One region of the Pseudomonas salicis genome, then DNA from elsewhere that is predicted to be linked to it. Evidence: riboswitches for the same ligand, from Rfam matches in the RefSeq annotation. Region 1 holds a riboswitch; each other region holds the start of a gene.
The links. A riboswitch is a leader RNA that binds a small molecule or an ion and turns the genes downstream of it on or off. The one in region 1 is predicted to bind cobalamin.
Positions count from the first base shown of each region.

Region 2: linked by a shared signal. The riboswitch ahead of cobO (cob(I)yrinic acid a,c-diamide adenosyltransferase) and the one ahead of ACWKWE_RS01795 (CbtB domain-containing protein) in region 1 are both predicted to bind cobalamin.
Region 3: linked by a shared signal. The riboswitch ahead of ACWKWE_RS02790 (ABC transporter substrate-binding protein) and the one ahead of ACWKWE_RS01795 (CbtB domain-containing protein) in region 1 are both predicted to bind cobalamin.

Region 1 covers NZ_JBSKHU010000001.1:381,209-386,962, forward strand. The annotation lists gene ACWKWE_RS01770 (acyltransferase family protein) at 1-457, shown strand, start outside; gene nfuA (Fe-S biogenesis protein NfuA) at 579-1,172, shown strand; gene cobM (precorrin-4 C(11)-methyltransferase) at 1,869-2,615, opposite strand; gene ACWKWE_RS01785 (cobalamin biosynthesis protein) at 2,756-3,157, opposite strand; gene ACWKWE_RS01790 (CbtA family protein) at 3,157-3,882, opposite strand; gene ACWKWE_RS01795 (CbtB domain-containing protein) at 3,894-4,079, opposite strand; cobalamin riboswitch at 4,177-4,389, opposite strand; cobalamin riboswitch at 4,457-4,677, shown strand; gene cobW (cobalamin biosynthesis protein CobW) at 4,811-5,754, shown strand, end outside.
Region 2 covers NZ_JBSKHU010000002.1:177,295-183,048, forward strand. The annotation lists gene bluB (5,6-dimethylbenzimidazole synthase) at 1-45, opposite strand, end outside; gene ACWKWE_RS06850 (cobyrinic acid a,c-diamide synthase CobB) at 236-1,531, opposite strand; gene cobO (cob(I)yrinic acid a,c-diamide adenosyltransferase) at 1,528-2,139, opposite strand; cobalamin riboswitch at 2,247-2,453, opposite strand; gene ACWKWE_RS06860 (C40 family peptidase) at 2,614-3,153, opposite strand; gene ACWKWE_RS06865 (C40 family peptidase) at 3,244-3,930, opposite strand; gene ACWKWE_RS06870 (NAD-dependent deacylase) at 4,006-4,770, opposite strand; gene hda (DnaA regulatory inactivator Hda) at 4,779-5,483, opposite strand.
Region 3 covers NZ_JBSKHU010000001.1:598,894-604,647, reverse strand. The annotation lists gene ACWKWE_RS02820 (endonuclease/exonuclease/phosphatase family protein) at 1-442, shown strand, start outside; gene ACWKWE_RS02815 (con-10 family general stress protein) at 591-788, shown strand; gene ACWKWE_RS02810 (hypothetical protein) at 859-1,023, opposite strand; gene ACWKWE_RS02805 (ATP-dependent Clp protease proteolytic subunit) at 1,082-1,639, opposite strand; gene ACWKWE_RS02800 (aldo/keto reductase) at 2,005-3,000, shown strand; gene ACWKWE_RS02795 (aspartate/glutamate racemase family protein) at 3,120-3,839, shown strand; cobalamin riboswitch at 3,898-4,106, shown strand; gene ACWKWE_RS02790 (ABC transporter substrate-binding protein) at 4,228-5,247, shown strand; gene ACWKWE_RS02785 (FecCD family ABC transporter permease) at 5,244-5,754, shown strand, end outside.

The DNA.
Region 1 (5,754 bases):
CTACGAATTTCTGCTCGGGATCGGCATTGGCGTCATCTACCGCCGTGGCTGGATCACCGAGCGTCTGTGGTTGCCGTTGATGGCGATTGGCGGGGCGCTGCTGACGATCAAGCAGTTGCCGCCAGACGTGCGCATCATCAATTGGGGCCTGCCGAGCGCGGTCATCGTTGTGGCGTGCATTTCCCTCGAACCCTACCTGCGCGGCAGTCGTTTGCTGAAAACCATGGGCGATTGTTCGTATTCGGTGTACCTGCTGCACGTGCTGGTGCTGTACGGCGGCTGGCTGGCGACCGAGCGTTTCGGGCTGAACCCGTATGCAGCATTCGCGGTGTGCGTGCCGGTCATCGCGTTGGGTGCGTGGCTCAGTTACGAGTGGATCGAGAAGGGCTTGTATCGCCGGATGAAGGGCTGGCTGGACAGTCGCCGGGCGCTCAAGGAGGCGGCTGCGTTGTCGTGAAGGGCGGCGTGACGGGCGGGATGAAAATGGCTCGCAGGTGCATTACCTGACCGATTTACTAGGACTTTGTCAGTTGCCGTGGAATGGCGTAAACTCCGTCCCACGTCTGCGAGGAATTTTCATGACCGCTATTACTATTACCGATGCCGCCCACGATTACCTGGCCGATCTGCTGCAAAAGCAGAACACCCCCGGCATCGGCATCCGCGTGTTTATTACCCAGCCTGGCACCCAATACGCTGAAACCTGCATCGCCTACTGTAAGCCGGGCGAAGAGAAGCCGGAAGACAAGGCCATTGGCCTGAAGAGCTTCACGGCGTGGATCGACTCGTTCAGCGAAGCGTTTCTGGACGACGCGGTGGTCGATTATGCGACCGACCGCATGGGTGGCCAGCTGACGATCAAGGCGCCGAATGCGAAGGTGCCGATGGTCAATGCTGACAGTCCGATCAACGAGCGCATCAATTATTACTTGCAGACGGAGATCAATCCGGGCCTGGCGAGTCACGGCGGGCAGGTTACGCTGATTGATGTGGTTGAGGAAGATGAGGCAAACATTGCTGTGTTGCAGTTCGGTGGCGGTTGCCAGGGCTGTGGGCAGGCGGATGTGACGTTGAAGGAAGGGATTGAGCGTACGTTGCTGGAGCGGATTCCCGAGTTGTCGGGTGTGCGTGATGTGACGGACCATACTCAGAAAGAGAATGCTTACTACTGAGTGGTCTTCGCGGTAGTCAGAAGCCCCGATTTGGTCGGGGCTTTTTTATGCGTGGCGTTTGGGGGATTGGGGTTTGGGTACGGTAAGGGCGAGTGTGTTGTGTGCTTGGGTATGGGGGCATATCCGGTTTTTCCGTCGGGGCTGGCTGAGGTTCCGCCCTTACGGCGGGTCACTTTTTCCAAGAGCCGAAAGTCGGACCACGAAAAAGTAACCAAAAAGGCCCTGCTCCTGGTTTGGCCCTCGTTCCTCGGGTGCCCTCACTCCGGCGACGCTCCGTGGGCCCGCGCCGAACGGACATCCATGTCCTTGCGGCGCTCTCGCGGCATCCATGCCGCTCGACCCACTCCGCGCCGCCTGCGTTCGGCCTGCACCCAAGTCGCGTTCTGCGGTGTCTGGACTGGCGCGCAAAAGAGCTTTTCTGGCTGGAGCTAACGCTCTTCGCGGCTCTGGATAGCAACGCGATTCCTGTTCTAACCCCAATCCCCCTGTGGGAGCGAATTCATTCGCGAATGGCCGGTACATCCAACCCATCTCCATCGCCTGAACCCTTTTCGCGAATGAATTCGCTCCCACAGAGTTGGCATCTGTCCGCAGGATTATGGTACGCCTCAACACCCGTGGGAGACGCCGGAGGTTACGACGGCAGCGAAGGCGGACGATCAGACAACCCCCGTTTCACAGCCCGCAGCTGAAATATCACGGCCTGTACACATGCGCATGCCCTGCGCGGTAGAGGGATGATTCGCTGAAGGTGTCGTTGCCAAGGACACGTCCCACGAGGATCAGTGCTGTGCGTCGAAAGCCTTTGGCGGCGACCTTGCCTTCGATGTCGGCGAGGGTGCCGGTGACCCAGTCCTGGTCAGGCCAGCTGGCGCGGTGTACGACGGCGATGGGACAGTCTTGGCCGTAGTGGGGGGTGAGTTCAGCGACGATTTTGCCGAGGTTGTTCACGCCCAGGTGAATCGCCATGGTGGCTGTGTGTCGCGCGAGTTCGCCCAGGTCTTCGCCTTCAGGCATGGCGGTTTTGTCGCCGTAGCGAGTGAGGATGACGCTTTGCGAGATGTCCGGCAGGGTCAGTTCGGTGCCGAGCAACGCGGCGCAGGCGGCGGTGGCAGTGACGCCGGGGATGATTTCGAAGGGGATGCCCAGTTCGCGCAGGTGACGAATCTGTTCACCGATGGCGCCGTAAAGGCTGGGGTCGCCGGAGTGGACGCGGGCCACGTCTTGGCCTTGTGCATGAGCAGATTTCATCAAGGCGATGATCTGTTCGAGGTGCAGTTCGGCGCTGTTGGTCACCTGAACGGCTTGATGACCTTCTAAAACGGCCTCGGGCACTAGCGATCCGGCGTAGATGATGACGGGGCATGTGCGGATCAGGCGCTGGCCTTTGACCGTGATCAGGTCAGGGTCGCCGGGGCCTGCGCCGATGAAGTAAACGGTCATTGAATCTCCAACGTATAGCGGGGTTGATCCTCTGTGGGAGCGAATTCATTCGCGAAGGGTCGGTACAGCCAATACATCTCTAGCGCCCGAACCGCTTCGCGAATGAATTCGCTCCTACAGAGACTGCATCGCCAAATGCGTCATGGGCTGGCCGCCAACGCAAACGTGGCCCGTGAGCTGTTTCGCCGTTCGATCACCAACCTCGCCGACGACCCGCCCAACCGCGCCGCCATCGCCAGTGCTGCGCTTTCGGCCACGCCGTAGCAGCCGGTGCTGTCGAACGCGATCTGCGAATGATGACTCAGCTGCGGCTCGAACGCTGCCAGTTCTTCGGCGCTGAAGAACGCCAGCGGCAGGCCGAGCCGTTCAGCCAGTTCCAGCAACCCCGCCTCTGACGCTTTGCTGTCGATAGAGGCAAGGGCGGTGATGTCGGACAGCGACAGGCGATGTTCCAGCAGGCTGACCTCAATCAACCCTTGCAGCACCGACGCCGGGCAGTCGCGCTGGCAGCCGAGGCCGATCACACGAGTGCCCGGGTTCATCAGGCGTGGCTCAGCTCGGTGGCGGTCAGTTGCGTGTTGTGACGACGGAACAGCCACGCGCTGATCAGGCCCATCGCGACCCAGAACGCCGCGTTGGTCAGCAGAGAAGCGATCTTGAATTGTGCCTCCAGCGCTTCAGGGGCCAAAGCCGAATGAACCTCCGGTTGCGGCGCGCCGATCACGTGGGGCACGACGAGAATCGCTGCGCCCAGCACTTTCAGCAGCCAATGGCGGGCGAAGACAATCAGCGCCAGGCCGACGGCTGTTGACGCTGCGGTGCTGACCCACCAGGTCTGGCGCAGGGTCAGGTCGGCGGCGGCGGTGCCCGGTAATTCAGGCGGCAGACCGAGGGTCGGCGCGAGGACAAACACCGCGAAACCGGCCAGGCCCCACAGCGCGCCTTCGCGAACGCTGTTTGGCGTGCGCAGTGTGTACAGCGCCGCGAGCATCAGCGCGAAACCGACCGCGACCACCAGGTTGCCGCCGGTCGTCGACAGCACGCGCTGCCAGCCGTCTTCCGGTTCCCAGGCTTCTTCATCATGAACGTGAGCCGCCATGGCGCCGTCGCCATGCGCGTGCTCATGCACTTCTGCAGCGGCGGGGGCGTGTTCGTAGGTTTCCGCTTCGAGGATCAGCGGCGCGACCCAGAAGCTTTGCAGCAAGGTCAGCAGCAGGGCGGCGAGCAGTCCGGTGAAACCGGCCGTTTGAGCGATTCGCTTGAACATGGCGGCAGGTCTCAGTGGCAAGGGAAGGCGGAACTGTGACGGGTGTCGTGGGCGGCGTTGTGCACGGCGGCGATGTGCGAGAACCCGGCGAAGTAGACCAGGGACGCGCCAAGGATCATCGCGCTGATGGCGGCAGTGAGGCGTTGGCTTTGGGTGCTGGCAGTGCTTGCGGATTGGGATGTGGTGCTGATCGACATGGCGCTTCCCTCTGAGGTCTCAGCGAAGGGAAGGCGCAAAGCAAACCACTGACCGACGTCAGTAGCCAACTCAACAGCGCCCGCCCACCGCGGGTTTGTTATGTGAATGTGTCGGGCCGGTCTCCGGGCTTGCGAGGGGCAGTGGACCTGCCGTCAAGAATCACCTTCCCGTGCCGCAATGGCACAGTGGATCTGATTCTTCGCTCGCTTACCGTTGCGGGGGCAGCGCCGGACTTGCACAGACAAGAGGTCTGCACGCACCGGTTTCCCGTTTCACCCTGTGAAGGGCACCCGTAACAAGGCGTGTAGGAGACCACGGAGCCGGTTGGCAGTCAATCGCAGCGCCGTTTCCTCGTTGACCTTCCCCCGGCCACTGCGTAGCCTTGCGCACTTGAGGTTCGCTGCTCTGCTTGAGTCGGACGCGGCGCTAAGAAGGGAATGTGGTGCAAGCCACAGCTGCCCCCGCAACTGTAAACGGTCATGTTCATTGCACAGCCACTGCGCGAGCGGGAAGGCGCGATGAATGCGTCTGATCTGGCAACACTGCCAGCCATTCGCCGCCGTGAGCCAGGAGACCTGCCTCGAACACGGGCCTGTTTTTCAGACAGCCCGACGCATTCTCAACACAACCGGGCGGGGTGATCCGGTGGCGAATCGAACGGCGGGCCTGTCTTCTGCGAGGGCAACGCGGTTCTCGTCCTGTTTGCCCGCCGCTGCGCCTGAGGGCAACCATGAAAACACTGGCCAAACTTCCCGTCACCATCGTCACCGGCTTTCTCGGCTCGGGCAAAACCACGCTGCTGCGCCACATGCTCGACAACGCTGAAGGCCGTCGCATTGCGGTGATCGTCAACGAATTCGGCGAGCTGGGCATCGACGGTGAAATCCTCAAGCAATGCACCATCGGTTGCACCGAGGAAGAAGCCAACGGCCGCGTCTACGAACTGGCCAACGGCTGCCTGTGCTGCACCGTTCAGGAAGAATTCTTCCCGGTGATGCAGGAACTGGTTGCTCGTCGCGGCGATCTGGACCACATCCTCATCGAAACCTCGGGCCTGGCGCTGCCAAAGCCGCTGGTCCAGGCTTTCCAGTGGCCGGAAATCCGCAACGCCTGCACCGTTGACGCCGTGATCACCGTGGTCGACAGCCCGGCCGTCATCGCCGGCACCTTCGCCGCCTTCCCGGATCAGGTCGACGCCCAGCGCAAACTCGACCCGAACCTGGACCACGAATCGCCGCTGCACGAACTGTTCGCCGACCAACTGGCCAGCGCTGACCTTGTCATCCTCAATAAGGCCGACATGCTCGACGCTGCTGCCTTGGCCGCCGTGCGCGCTGAAGTCGCCGAAGAACTGCCGCCTGCGGTGAAAGTCATCGAAGCCAGTAACGGCCAGCTGCCGATCAGCGTGCTGTTGGGCTTGGGTGCCGAATCCGAGCTGCACATCGATGGCCGCAAGACCCACCATGATCATCACGACGGCGATGACCACGACGACCACGATCACGACGCTTTCGATTCTATTTCCATCTCGCTGCCCCAGGCCGACGAAGCGCTGTTGCTCGACGCGCTGACCCAGGCCGTCGTGCAGCACGGCATCCTGCGCGTCAAAGGCTTCGCGGCGATTCCGGGCAAGCCGATGCGCCTGCTGGTGCAAGGCGTCGGCACACGTTTCGA
Region 2 (5,754 bases), on a different contig from region 1:
GTAGACCGCCACGCGTTCGGCGTCGCTGAAGGCGTGATCAGTCACGAGAGCACCTCGCCATGGCTGACCACACGTGCACCTGCTGTAGGAGCGAATTTATTCGCGATGCGAAGGTACGGCCGATAGAAAGGCTTCGGATGTACCTTCGCATCGCGAATGAATTCGCTCCTACAGGAAACCGTGTTCCCACCGAAAAATCGGGTCAGTCCTACGATGGAGAACACCGACAGACACGTCATGGCAAAAACAGCGCCGCCATCGCCTGTGGGTTGGACGGGAAATAGAAGTGCACGTACGACGCAGTCATCCGCCCTTCCCGGTACACCGCTTCCGCGCCACGTCCGCCGTTGGGACTGACGCCACGGGCAATCGGGGTCAGTTCGGTGCTGGTCAGCGAATGATGATAGGTATGCCCGCGCAAGGTCCCTTCCGGCAACTCGACCGATTGCAGGGCCAGGGCGGCCAGACGTTTCTGCATCACCGCCTCGCCGTCGAGCAGGCCCACCAGTTCGGCGCGCTGACCGTCCACGTCGGTCAGGGCGTTCAACAGGTAAAGCATGCCGCCGCACTCCGCGAGCAAGGGTTTGCCGGCGGCGTGGTGAGCGCGAATGGCGTCGAGCATCGAGTGGTTCTGACCGAGCGCCACGTGATGCAGCTCCGGGTAACCACCGGGCAGGTACAGGCTGTCTGCGTCTGGCAACTGGCTGTCGCGGATCGGTGAGAAAAACAGCAGCTCAGCGCCCATCGCCCGCAACAGGTCGAGGCTGGCGCCGTAGGTAAAGGCGAACGCCTCGTCACGGGCAACGGCGATGCGCACGCCGGCCAACAGCGGCTCAGCGGGCACGATGTCGGGCGCTTCGAAGGTCACGGCGGGTGGCAACGTCGAATCGCAGGTGCTGGCCAATGCATCGGCGGCCGCGTCGAGGCGCACGTCCAGGTCGTTCAGTTCGCTCGCCTGAACCAGCCCCAGATGGCGACTCGGCAGTTCGATGCCGGTTTCCCGCGACAACGCGCCATACCAGCGCAAGTTTTCAGTCAGGCTGCCTTCGAGCAACTGGGCATGACGCACGGTGCCAACCCGATTGGCCAGCACGCCCGCGAAGGGCAGGTCCGGTTGATAGCGCGCGAGGCCCAACGCCAGCGCCCCGAAGGTTTGAGCCATGGCCGTGCCGTCGATCACGCCCAGCACCGGCACGCCGAAACGCCGCGCCAGATCCGCGCTGGAAGGCGTTCCGTCGAACAGCCCCATCACACCCTCGATCAGGATCAGATCAGCATCGGCGGCGGCTTCCCACAGCAGGCGTCGGCTCTCATCCTCGCCCACCATCCACATGTCCAATTGATAAACGGGATTACCGCTGGCGCGTTCGAGAATCATCGGGTCGAGAAAATCCGGACCGCATTTGAACACTCGAACGTTACGACCCTGATTGCGATGCAGACGGGCTAACGCCGCTGTCACAGTGGTTTTGCCCTGGCCGGACGCGGGCGCCGCGATCAAAACCGCAGGGCATCGACGAGCCTCACTCACAGCTCAATGCCCTTCTGCGCCTTGATGCCCGCCTGAAATGCGTGCTTGACCACGCCAATCTCGGACACCGTGTCAGACAGGTCGATCAATTCCTGCTTCGCGCCACGGCCGGTGACGACCACGTGCTGCATCGGCGGACGCGCCTGGAGGTCGCTCAACACCTGTTCCAGATCGAGGTAGCCGTGTTTGAGGGCGATGTTCAGTTCGTCGAGGATCACCAGGCCGATCTCGGGATCACGCAGAAATTCTCGGGTCACGACCCACGCCGCCTCGGCCGCCGCGATGTCACGCTGACGGTCTTGGGTCTCCCACGTGAAGCCTTCGCCCATGACGTGATAGCGCACTTGCTCGGGGAAACGGCGGAAGAACAGCTCTTCGCCCGTGGCGTTGCGGCCTTTGATGAACTGCACCACGCCGCACTGCATGCCGTGGCCCATGGCCCTCGCCAGCATGCCAAACGCCGAGCTGCTCTTGCCCTTGCCGTTGCCGGTCAGGACCAGCAACAGGCCGCATTCATTGGGGGCGCTGGCAATGCGCTCGTCCATCACCGCCTTTTTGCGCAGCATGCGCGCCAGGTGGCGTTCGTCACGTTCGGGGGATTCGCTCATCTCAGCTCTCCGCTTGAGGGCAGGTGTGGCAAACGGAGGGCACGGACAAAGGCTGACAGCAGGCACCGGACAAACGCCGAGCCTGCGCAGAGCATCGCCCTCCGTGATGCTGTTGAATGGATCAGGCCGGTCTCCGGACTCATGAGCGAAACAGGGGCGGCGCGCCTTCCCATGTTCATCGAACACAGTGGCATCGTGCGCAGCCTTGACTCATTTACCGTTGCGGAGGCAGCGCCGGAATTGATCGCAAAGGCGTTCGCACCGGCTTCCCTGTTTCACCCTTTTTAGCGGGCACCTGAAACAATCGGCGAAGGTTAGAGGGTTGACTACCGAGCGTCAATCGAAGCGGCGAAGGATCTGCCGCATCCCTGAAGCAGCACGGCTTGCCAGCAGTGGCGTCCGCGAGTTTTAGCAAGGAAGGCGAGTCAGGTGTTTGCTGCGCAACAACCACGCAGCAAACCACAGGGAAAAGGATCAGTTGCTGCGCGCGAGATTCGACGGCTGGATCACACGCTTGGCGTTCAGCCAGGCTTTCTGCCAGTACGGCTTGTCGAGGCTGTCGAGCTTGACGGTGCCGCCGGTGGCAGGCGCATGCACGAAGCGGCCTTCACCGACATAGATCCCGGCATGGCTCACGTTCGAGCCGCCGCCCGTGGCGAAGAACACCAAGTCGCCAGTCTGCAACTGACTGCGGTCGATGTCCGGGCCTCGCAGGGTGATCATTTCACGGGTCGAGCGCGGCAGGGTGATGCCAGCAGCGTCGTGATAGACGTAGCCAATCAAACCACTGCAATCGAACCCCGAATCAGGCGTATTGCCACCCCAACGGTACGGCGTGCCAACAAGGCCGATGGCACGTAACAGCACGTCATCCGCAACGGGAGAATTGAATTGAGGGGGAGCAGCGATCACAGGCCGATAGGCGACCTTGGGGGGAGATGGCGGCGGAGTGCTGGAACAAGCGGCCAGCAATGCAGCCAGTGAAGCAACAGCCAGGCGAACCGTAATCGACATAAACACAACAACCTTCCTAGGATGCGGCTTACTCTGCCGGAGGCCGGAACCTTGCGCAATCAGGGTTTCCCCTAACTGCGCGGCCCGTATTTAACGGTGTTGGCGCTTGATTGTAGTCGAGGTCATGGCGGTCGTGGTTTCTGGAACCTGGGAAGGTGCCATGGCCAGCGCGCGCTTGGCTTCGATGAACGTACGGGCCCAGTAAGCATCGTCGAGGCTGTCGACGCGCACACCGCCACTGCGACGGCTGCTGGAGTGGATGAACTGGTCATCGCCCAGGTAGATGCCGGCATGGCTGACGCGGCCGCGGCCTGCGGTGCTGAAGAACAGCAGGTCACCAGGCTTCAGGTCGTTACGCTTGACCAGAGGAGCGTCGATATTGATCATTTCGCGGGAAGAACGCGGCAGGCTCATGCCCGCCTCTTCGCGGAACAGGTAGCCAATGAAACCGCTGCAATCGAAGCCGGACGTGGTCGAGGTGCCGCCGAAACGGTAGCGAGTCCCGATCAACGATTTGCCACGTTCCAGAATGCTGTCAGCCAGGACCGGCAACTGATACGGCTTGTTGTCGGAGAACTGGGCCAATTCGTCTTCGGTGGCGATTTCGTCATCCAGTACGGAAGAGGAGTAATCGGCACGCTTGGCGGTTTGTGCGGTGGCAGAGTCCCGGAATTGCGGGTTCTGCGACTGTTGTTGCGACGCTGGCATCTGGGCCGCGCAGCCGAACAGCAGCGTTACGAGTGCGAGAGGCACGAGGGGTGCGAAGCGATTCAGCATGGGCACGACCGTGGCGGATGTGTAAAGAAGCCGAGACTATGCCCTCAATCGTCATCATTTGCAAATTCAATCGAATCAAATGTGACTTACCAGGTCCTCCATCACATCTAAGGCTCTACACCTCAAAAATGCATCCATGTGAATGGAGTGATCGGTCGACGAGGGGTTGATCTCGGCGGTAAAGCCTCCTGCCACCCGCGTCCGAAACATCGGCTCGTGGATATAAGGGAAGCTGGCAGTGGTTCCGATGCTGAGCACAGCGTCAAAGCCTTTTGCCATCTCTTCGTACAGCACATTCAATGCCAGCTCTGGCAGCATCTCTTCAAACAAGACGACCGGCGGTCTCAGCACGCCATGGCACTGCGTGCATAAAGGCGGCAAGGGCCGTTGCAGGTGCTCGCTCAACTGTGGGTCTTCAGCGCCACAAGACTGGCAATAGAGCGGCGCCAACTGGCCGTGAATCTCGATCAACCGCTCCGGCGGACTCCCCGCCGCACGGTGATAGCCGTCAACGTTCTGCGTCAACACCCAGCATTCCGGTTTGCGCCGCTGCAACTCAGCGATGGCGTAATGCGCCGCATTGGGCTGTCCGCCGAGGCACGCGCTGCCTAATTGGGCAATGTATTTCCAGCACAGGGCAGGATCGCGACGCAGCATCGGACCGGATAGCGCCATTTCAATGGGCAGCCCGTCGTCGGTGTGGCCGTTATAAAGGCCGCCCACTCCGCGATAAGTCGGCAGGCCGGAATCCGCCGACAGCCCGGCACCGGTGATGATCAGAATGCGTTTGGCATGACGCAGGGCCGCTGCGGTCTGCAGGATCAGCGCCGGATCGACCACGGGCGGATTCACCAACCCAAGGTCTCTTTAAGGAAGGGAATGGTCAGCTTGCGCTGGGCCTGCAAGGACGCCTGATCCAGCTCTTCGAGCAGATCGAACAGCGCGCTCATGCTGCGTTTGCCCCGGGTGAGGATGAAATGCCCGACTTCGTCCGTCAGGTGCAAGCCACGACGGGAAGCGCGCAATTGCAGGGCACGGAGCTTCTCTTCATCGGACAGCAGGCGCATCTGGAACACCAGCGCCATGGTCAGCCGCGACTTGAGGTCGGCCAGCTTGACCGGCAACTCGCGAGGGGAGCACGACGCGGCGATCAGCAGACGGCGGCCGCTGTCACGCAAGCGGTTGAATAGATGAAACAGCGCTTCTTCCCATTCAGGCTTGCCGACGACGGCCTGAATGTCGTCGAGACACACCAGCTCATATTGCTCAAGGTGATCGAACAGCTCGACGCCTTCATCGATGACTTCAGCCATGGGCAGGTAAACGGCGGGTTCGCCCATCTGCTCGAAACGCAGGCAGGCGGCTTGCAACAAGTGCGTGCGCCCGACCCCGTGTTTGCCCCACAGATAGATGAGGCTTTCAGTCCACCCGGCCTCGGCTTCGCACAGGCGCTCGACGTAGCCGAGTGCAGCGGCATTGGCGCCTGGATAGTAATTGATGAAGGTGGCGTCATCACGCAGACGCACACTCAGGGGCAGCTGAACTGGTTTCATGCTGGCTGAACGGCTCGGTGAAGAACCGCCAAGGGGCCTCTGTGTAAAGTGTGCAAAGTTTATACCCGCAGGACGGGCCGCACAATGCGCCAGAGGGCGTGCAAAATCAAAGGCTTGCGTCTATCCCGGGCCAGGCCGCGGATTATGGGCGTCACACCGATACCCTGTAGGAGTGAGCTTGCTCGCGATTGCGCACTGCCAGACTCTATTTCTGAGACTGATATACCGCGATCGCGAGCAAGCTCACTCCTACAGACAGGTCGCGCCCGAA
Region 3 (5,754 bases), 220 kb from region 1:
TTACCGCAATCTCGACGTGTCGATCACCGGCCCGGAGCGACGGGGCCTGCTGCATTGCGTGTTGCAGGTGCCGGGACACGACGAGGTGCACGCTATCTGCGTGCATTTGAGCCTGCTGGAAAGCCACCGCCAGTTGCAGCTGGATTTGCTGTGCGCGCTGCTGGACTCACTGCCCGAACACGCGCCGGTGGTGATTGCCGGGGATTTCAACGATTGGCAGTTGCAGGGCAACAAACGCCTGGCGCGCTGCACGTACTTGCACGAGGCCTTCGAGCAAAGCCACGGGCGATTGGCTAAGACCTACCCTGCCCGCTTCCCACTGCTGCGGCTGGACCGGGTTTACCTGCGCAACGCCACCAGTCACAACCCGAAAATCCTCGGGACGCGGCCGTGGACGCACCTGTCGGATCACCTGCCGCTGGCGGTCGAAGTGCACATGTAAACGCCCGTATTCAAGGCGCTGGCATCGTTTCGCCACTCCCGCCGTTTGTCCGGTAATGCCGTGATTGTTTAAACCAACTGCCGCTTGATTCATCCCATTTAATGCGAGCCACATGACTCGCCCTTCTCATAACAAGAGGTACGCAATCATGGCTAACACCGGAAAATCGAACCCTGGCAACTTCTCGAACGATCGCCAAAAAGCCTCCGACGCAGGCAAAAAAGGCGGCCAGGCTTCAGGTGGCAGCAACATGGCCAACGACCGGCAGAAAGCAACCGACGAAAAACGTCCGGACGCCAGCAAAAAAGGCGGAATGCCACAAGGCGGCGCAGGCCGTAAATCCTGATCAACGTCTGATCAGCGGAACGAGCGAGGGTGAGAGCCCTCGCTTTTTTTATGCCCGTGGGTTGGATCGGTCACGCGTCCGGGTCGATCAGCGGCACCGTGGCGTCCCGGTCGAACTGCGAACCCGGGTCTTCATTACCGGGGTCGTTATCGACGTCTACTTCAACCTCTTCTTCGTCCAGCGGAACAGCGCCACGGGGCACGGCGTCCGGGGTTTTGTGCGAATGAGTGTGCATGGCAGGTTCCTCGTGTCAGGCGGGTTCTTTGGCGACCCGGTGTGTGGATGAGTTGAGCTTAGCTGGCGCTGACCGTCCAGTGCGTGGCGCCTTCGGGAAACTGCAGCTGTTCGACCCGATGGGCGATGCCACAGGCCAGTGAATCTTCGGCCCGAATCACCTTTTCCTCCGATGACAGGCAGCGGCCAATGTCCAGCGGGGTCATCGCCCCGTCGGTTTCACTCAAATAGATGTTCACGTACCGCTGCAAGTCGTTGTCCAGGCTGCGCAGGTATTCGCGGATGCGTGAGTGATCCACCGAACTCTGGTTGAAGTACCAGCTCATCGGGTGGATGAGAAACCGGGAGTGAGGACAGACGATGCGCTCCTCGGCGGCGAGGTAGATGACGATGCCCATGGATTCGATGTTGCCGCTGTTCAGTGCGCGGATCGGCACCTTCAGTGACTTGAGAAAGTTGTAGATCGTGAAGCCCAGGGCCGTGCTGCCGCCTGCGGTGGAGAGGTTCAGCAGCAGGCCGGTCGCGCCCTTGTCGAGGGCTTCCAGACAGCGGTCGCGGAAATGCTCGGTGGTGGTCTGATCGACCCCACAATGGAAATGGACGATGTGTTCGCTCATCGACGGCCCTCCCTTTCCGGTTATCGACGCGGTGTAATGGGTTGGAAGGCGCGCAGACCGCAAAAGTTGCATGGTGCCGCGACGCCGCCTCTGCAGCAGCCCGGCTGGGTCATTCACAATAGCGTGCCGAGTTGAGAAACCTGTGGGAGCGAATTCATTCGCGAAAGGGTTTGGCAGACGACACACCTGCGTCGGATGTACTGCCTTCGCGAATGAATTCGCTCCCACAGGGAAAATCTGCGGCGTGGTGTGACACGTGTGCCCACCCTCCACACGAACCATAGAACTCCTGCCGCACGGCATGATCTGTACAACACGCCGGGCATTTTTTCCCGGCACTCCATGACCCCGGACAGGACACTTTCATGAGTCTGCACGACAAGATCATTGGCCGCCTCGGCTTTGGCGCAGCGCCTCTGGGCAATATGTTCCGCGACATCAGCGAGGAAGAAGCCGCCGCCACGGTGCAATCGGCGTGGGATCAGGGCATCCGCTATTTCGACACGGCGCCGCTCTACGGCTCGGGCCTGTCCGAGCAACGGCTGGGCAAGGCGCTGGCCCATGTGCCGCGCGACGAATACACCCTCAGCACCAAAGTGGGCCGGTTGATTTCCGACGAACTGGACAGCGAAACCCGCAGCGGCCCGTTCAGCGACGGTTTGAAAAACAAAATCCTCACCGATTATTCCGGCGACGCCACGCTGCGTTCCATCGAGGCCAGCCTCAAGCGCTTGGACACTGATCGCCTGGACATCGTGTTCGTGCACGACATCGCGCAAGATGCCCACGGCGACGAGTGGATCGAGCATTTCAACATCGCCCGCACAGGCGCTTTCCGCACCCTCACCCGCCTGCGCGAAGAAGGCGTGATCAAGGCGTGGGGCCTGGGCGTGAACCGCGTCGAGCCGTGCGAGCTGACGCTGGACCTGAGTGAAGCACAACCGGACGGTTTTCTGCTGGCTGGCCGCTATTCGCTGCTGGACCACGACCAGCCGCTGCAACGCCTGTTCGCCAAGGCCCGTGAGCACAACGCCGAGTTCGTCGTGGGCGGGCCCTACAGCTCGGGCGTGTTGGTGGGCGGCAAGCATTTCGAGTACCAGGAAGCGCCGCAAGCGATGCTCGACAAGGTCGCGCACATTCAGGAAATCGCCCGCCAGTACCAGGTCGAGATCAAATCGGCGGCGCTGCAATTCGTACTGGCCAACCCGCTGGTGGCGGCGGTGATTCCTGGCGCGAGCCGGCCCTCGCGAATCATTGAAGACGTTGCGGCGCTGAATGCCCAGGTGCCGGACGGCTTCTGGCAAGCGATGCGTGATCAAGGCTTCATTGCGCCGCAGGCTCCGGTGCCGATGAAGGATTGAAGATCCACCCGAGACGTCGGCGAACGGTTCGACGTCTCACCCGCCGAATTCCAAGGTGGCGCGGTTTTCGCTTCAGCGGTAGGCATGTATCCCATGATCACCGCTTGAGACCCGCCCCCATGCGCATTTTGATCGTCAACGTGAACACCACTCAATCCATGACCGACACCATTGCCGAGCAGGCGCGCAGTGTTGCGTCACCCGGCACGGAAATCATCGGCCTGACGCCACGTTTTGGTGCGGAATCGGTGGAAGGCAATTTCGAGAGTTACCTGGCGGCAATTGCCGTGATGGACCGCGTGCTGTCCTACGATCAGCCCTACGACGCGGTGATTCAGGCCGGGTATGGCGAGCACGGGCGCGAAGGCTTGCAGGAATTGCTGGACGTGCCGGTGGTGGACATCACCGAAGCGGCGGCGAGTCTAGCGATGTTGCTGGGACACACCTATTCGGTGGTGACCACGTTGGACCGGACCGTGCCGCTGATCGAAGACCGCCTGAAACTCGCCGGTGTGTTCGAACGCTGCGCGTCGGTGCGAGCCAGTGGCATGAGCGTGCTGGAGCTGGAAGACAGGCCGGACCGCGCATTGGAGGCCATCGCCGGGCAGGCGGTCGACGCGGTGACGCAGGACAAGGCTGAGGTGATCTGCCTGGGTTGCGGCGGCATGGCCGGGCTGGACCAGCTGATTCGTGACCGTGCGGGCGTGCCTGTGGTCGATGGCGTGACGGCCGCCGTGGCGCTGGCGGAGTCGTTGGTGCGGTTGGGGTTGAAGACCTCCAAAGTGCGGACGTATGCGAATCCGAGGCCGAAGAAAGTGATCGGCTGGCCGTTGAAATAACGGACCTGTAGGAGCGTGGCTTGCGAACGCCGAGTGGTCGCCTGTTTCGGGCAAATCGTTTACCATCCCCGCCGCCGGTTTCCACTCGGAATTAATAGGGAATCCACGAGCCGTGCCCTGTGTCATCGGGCGCGCTCAAACGGAACTGTCCCCGCAACTGTAGGCGTCGAGCCGTGCTTCCTGTTTGCCACTGGGTTACCGCCCGGGAAGGCCGAAGCACGGTGATGAAGCGCCAGTCAGGAGACCTGCCGGCAAGCGTCAATCATTCACCGGCGGGGTGTCCGGGAAGGACTCCCGTGCGCGGTGCTTGCCTCTTTTCTTCGGCTGCCGTCAGGGTGTGCTTTCCAGTGCCTGTTTCGTCGATCACAGGCTCACTGGAGAAACCCCGATGTCGCTGCGCCGCTTTGCTCCCTTGTTCACCGGTCTGACGCTGTCGAGCGCAGCGTTCATGTCCCCCTCCGCGTTGGCTGCACCGACCCACTACCCGTTGACCCTCGACAACTGCGGCGTGCCCCTGACCTTTGCCCAGGCGCCTCACAAAGCCGTGACCATCGGCCAGGCCGCCACCGAAATGCTCTATGCGCTGGGCCTGAGCAACCGGGTCATTGGCACTTCCCTGTGGTTCAACGACACCCTGCCTCAATTCAAGGACGCCAACGCGAAGATCGAGCGCCTGGCCGACAACGCGCCGAGCTTCGAATCGGTGATCGGCAAGCACCCGGACTTCGTGCCGGTGCAGTTCGAATGGATGGTCGGTCCGCAAGGTGCGGTCGGCACCCGCCAGCAGTTTCACGACCTGAAGATCCCGACGTATATCCTGCCGTCCGACTGCGAAGGCAAGAACAATCTGGTCGGCGCTGACGGGACTCGGCTTGAAGCGTTCCGCATCGACGCGCTGTACAAAAGCATCGCGCAACAGGCGGAAATCTTCGACGTTCAGGATCGCGGCCAGCAACTGATCGATGGCTACAAGGCCCGTCTGGCTCAGGCCATCGAACACGCCAAGGCCCATGACGCGAGCAGGGTTTCGGCGGTGTTCTGGTTCTCCAGCCCGGACATCAACACCGATCCGTACGTCGCCGGGCGCAAAGGCATTCCGGGCTTCATGCTCGACACACTAGGCATGCGCAACGTCATCGATTCGGACGAAGAATGGCCGACCGTGGGCTGGGAAACCATCGCCAAGGCCAACCCGACGATTCTAGTGATCGCGCGCATGGACCGTCGCCGCTTCCCCGCTGACGATCACGAAAAGAAACTGGCCTTCCTCAAGTCCGACCCGGTGACCCGCAACATGGACGCCGTGAAAAACAACCGCATCGTGATCATGGACGCCAGTGCGATGGAGTCCAGCGTTCGCCTGTTCGACGGCATCGAGCAACTGGCCAAGGCCACTGACGCGCCATGAACATCCTGAACGTCGTCCGCTCGCTGGGCCATGGCCTGTGGGTCAGCGCGTTGCTGATACTGGCGGTGATCGCAGGCGTGGCCATCGGCGAAACGGCCATCAGCGTCCCGGTGATCTTTCAGGTGCTGGCGAACAAGCTGTGGGCGGCCGGTTATGCGGTCGATCCCATCGACGAGGGCATTGTCTGGAATTACCGGCTGACCCGGGCCATCGTCGCGGCGGCCTGTGGCGCGGGCCTGGCGATGTCCGGCGTGGTGCTGCAATCGTTGCTGCGTAACGCGCTGGCGGACCCTTATCTGCTGGGGATTTCCGCCGGGGCTTCGACCGGCGCGGTGTTGGTCGCGATCATCGGGTTGGGCGCCGGGGCGATTTCCTTGTCGATGGGTGCGTTCGCCGGGGCCATTGCCGCGTTTGCCCTGGTCGCGTTGTTGGCACGGTCGTCTCGGGCCTCGGGCAGCCAGGCGGCGACGGGGCAAATCATCCTCGCGGGGATCGCCGGGTCGCAGC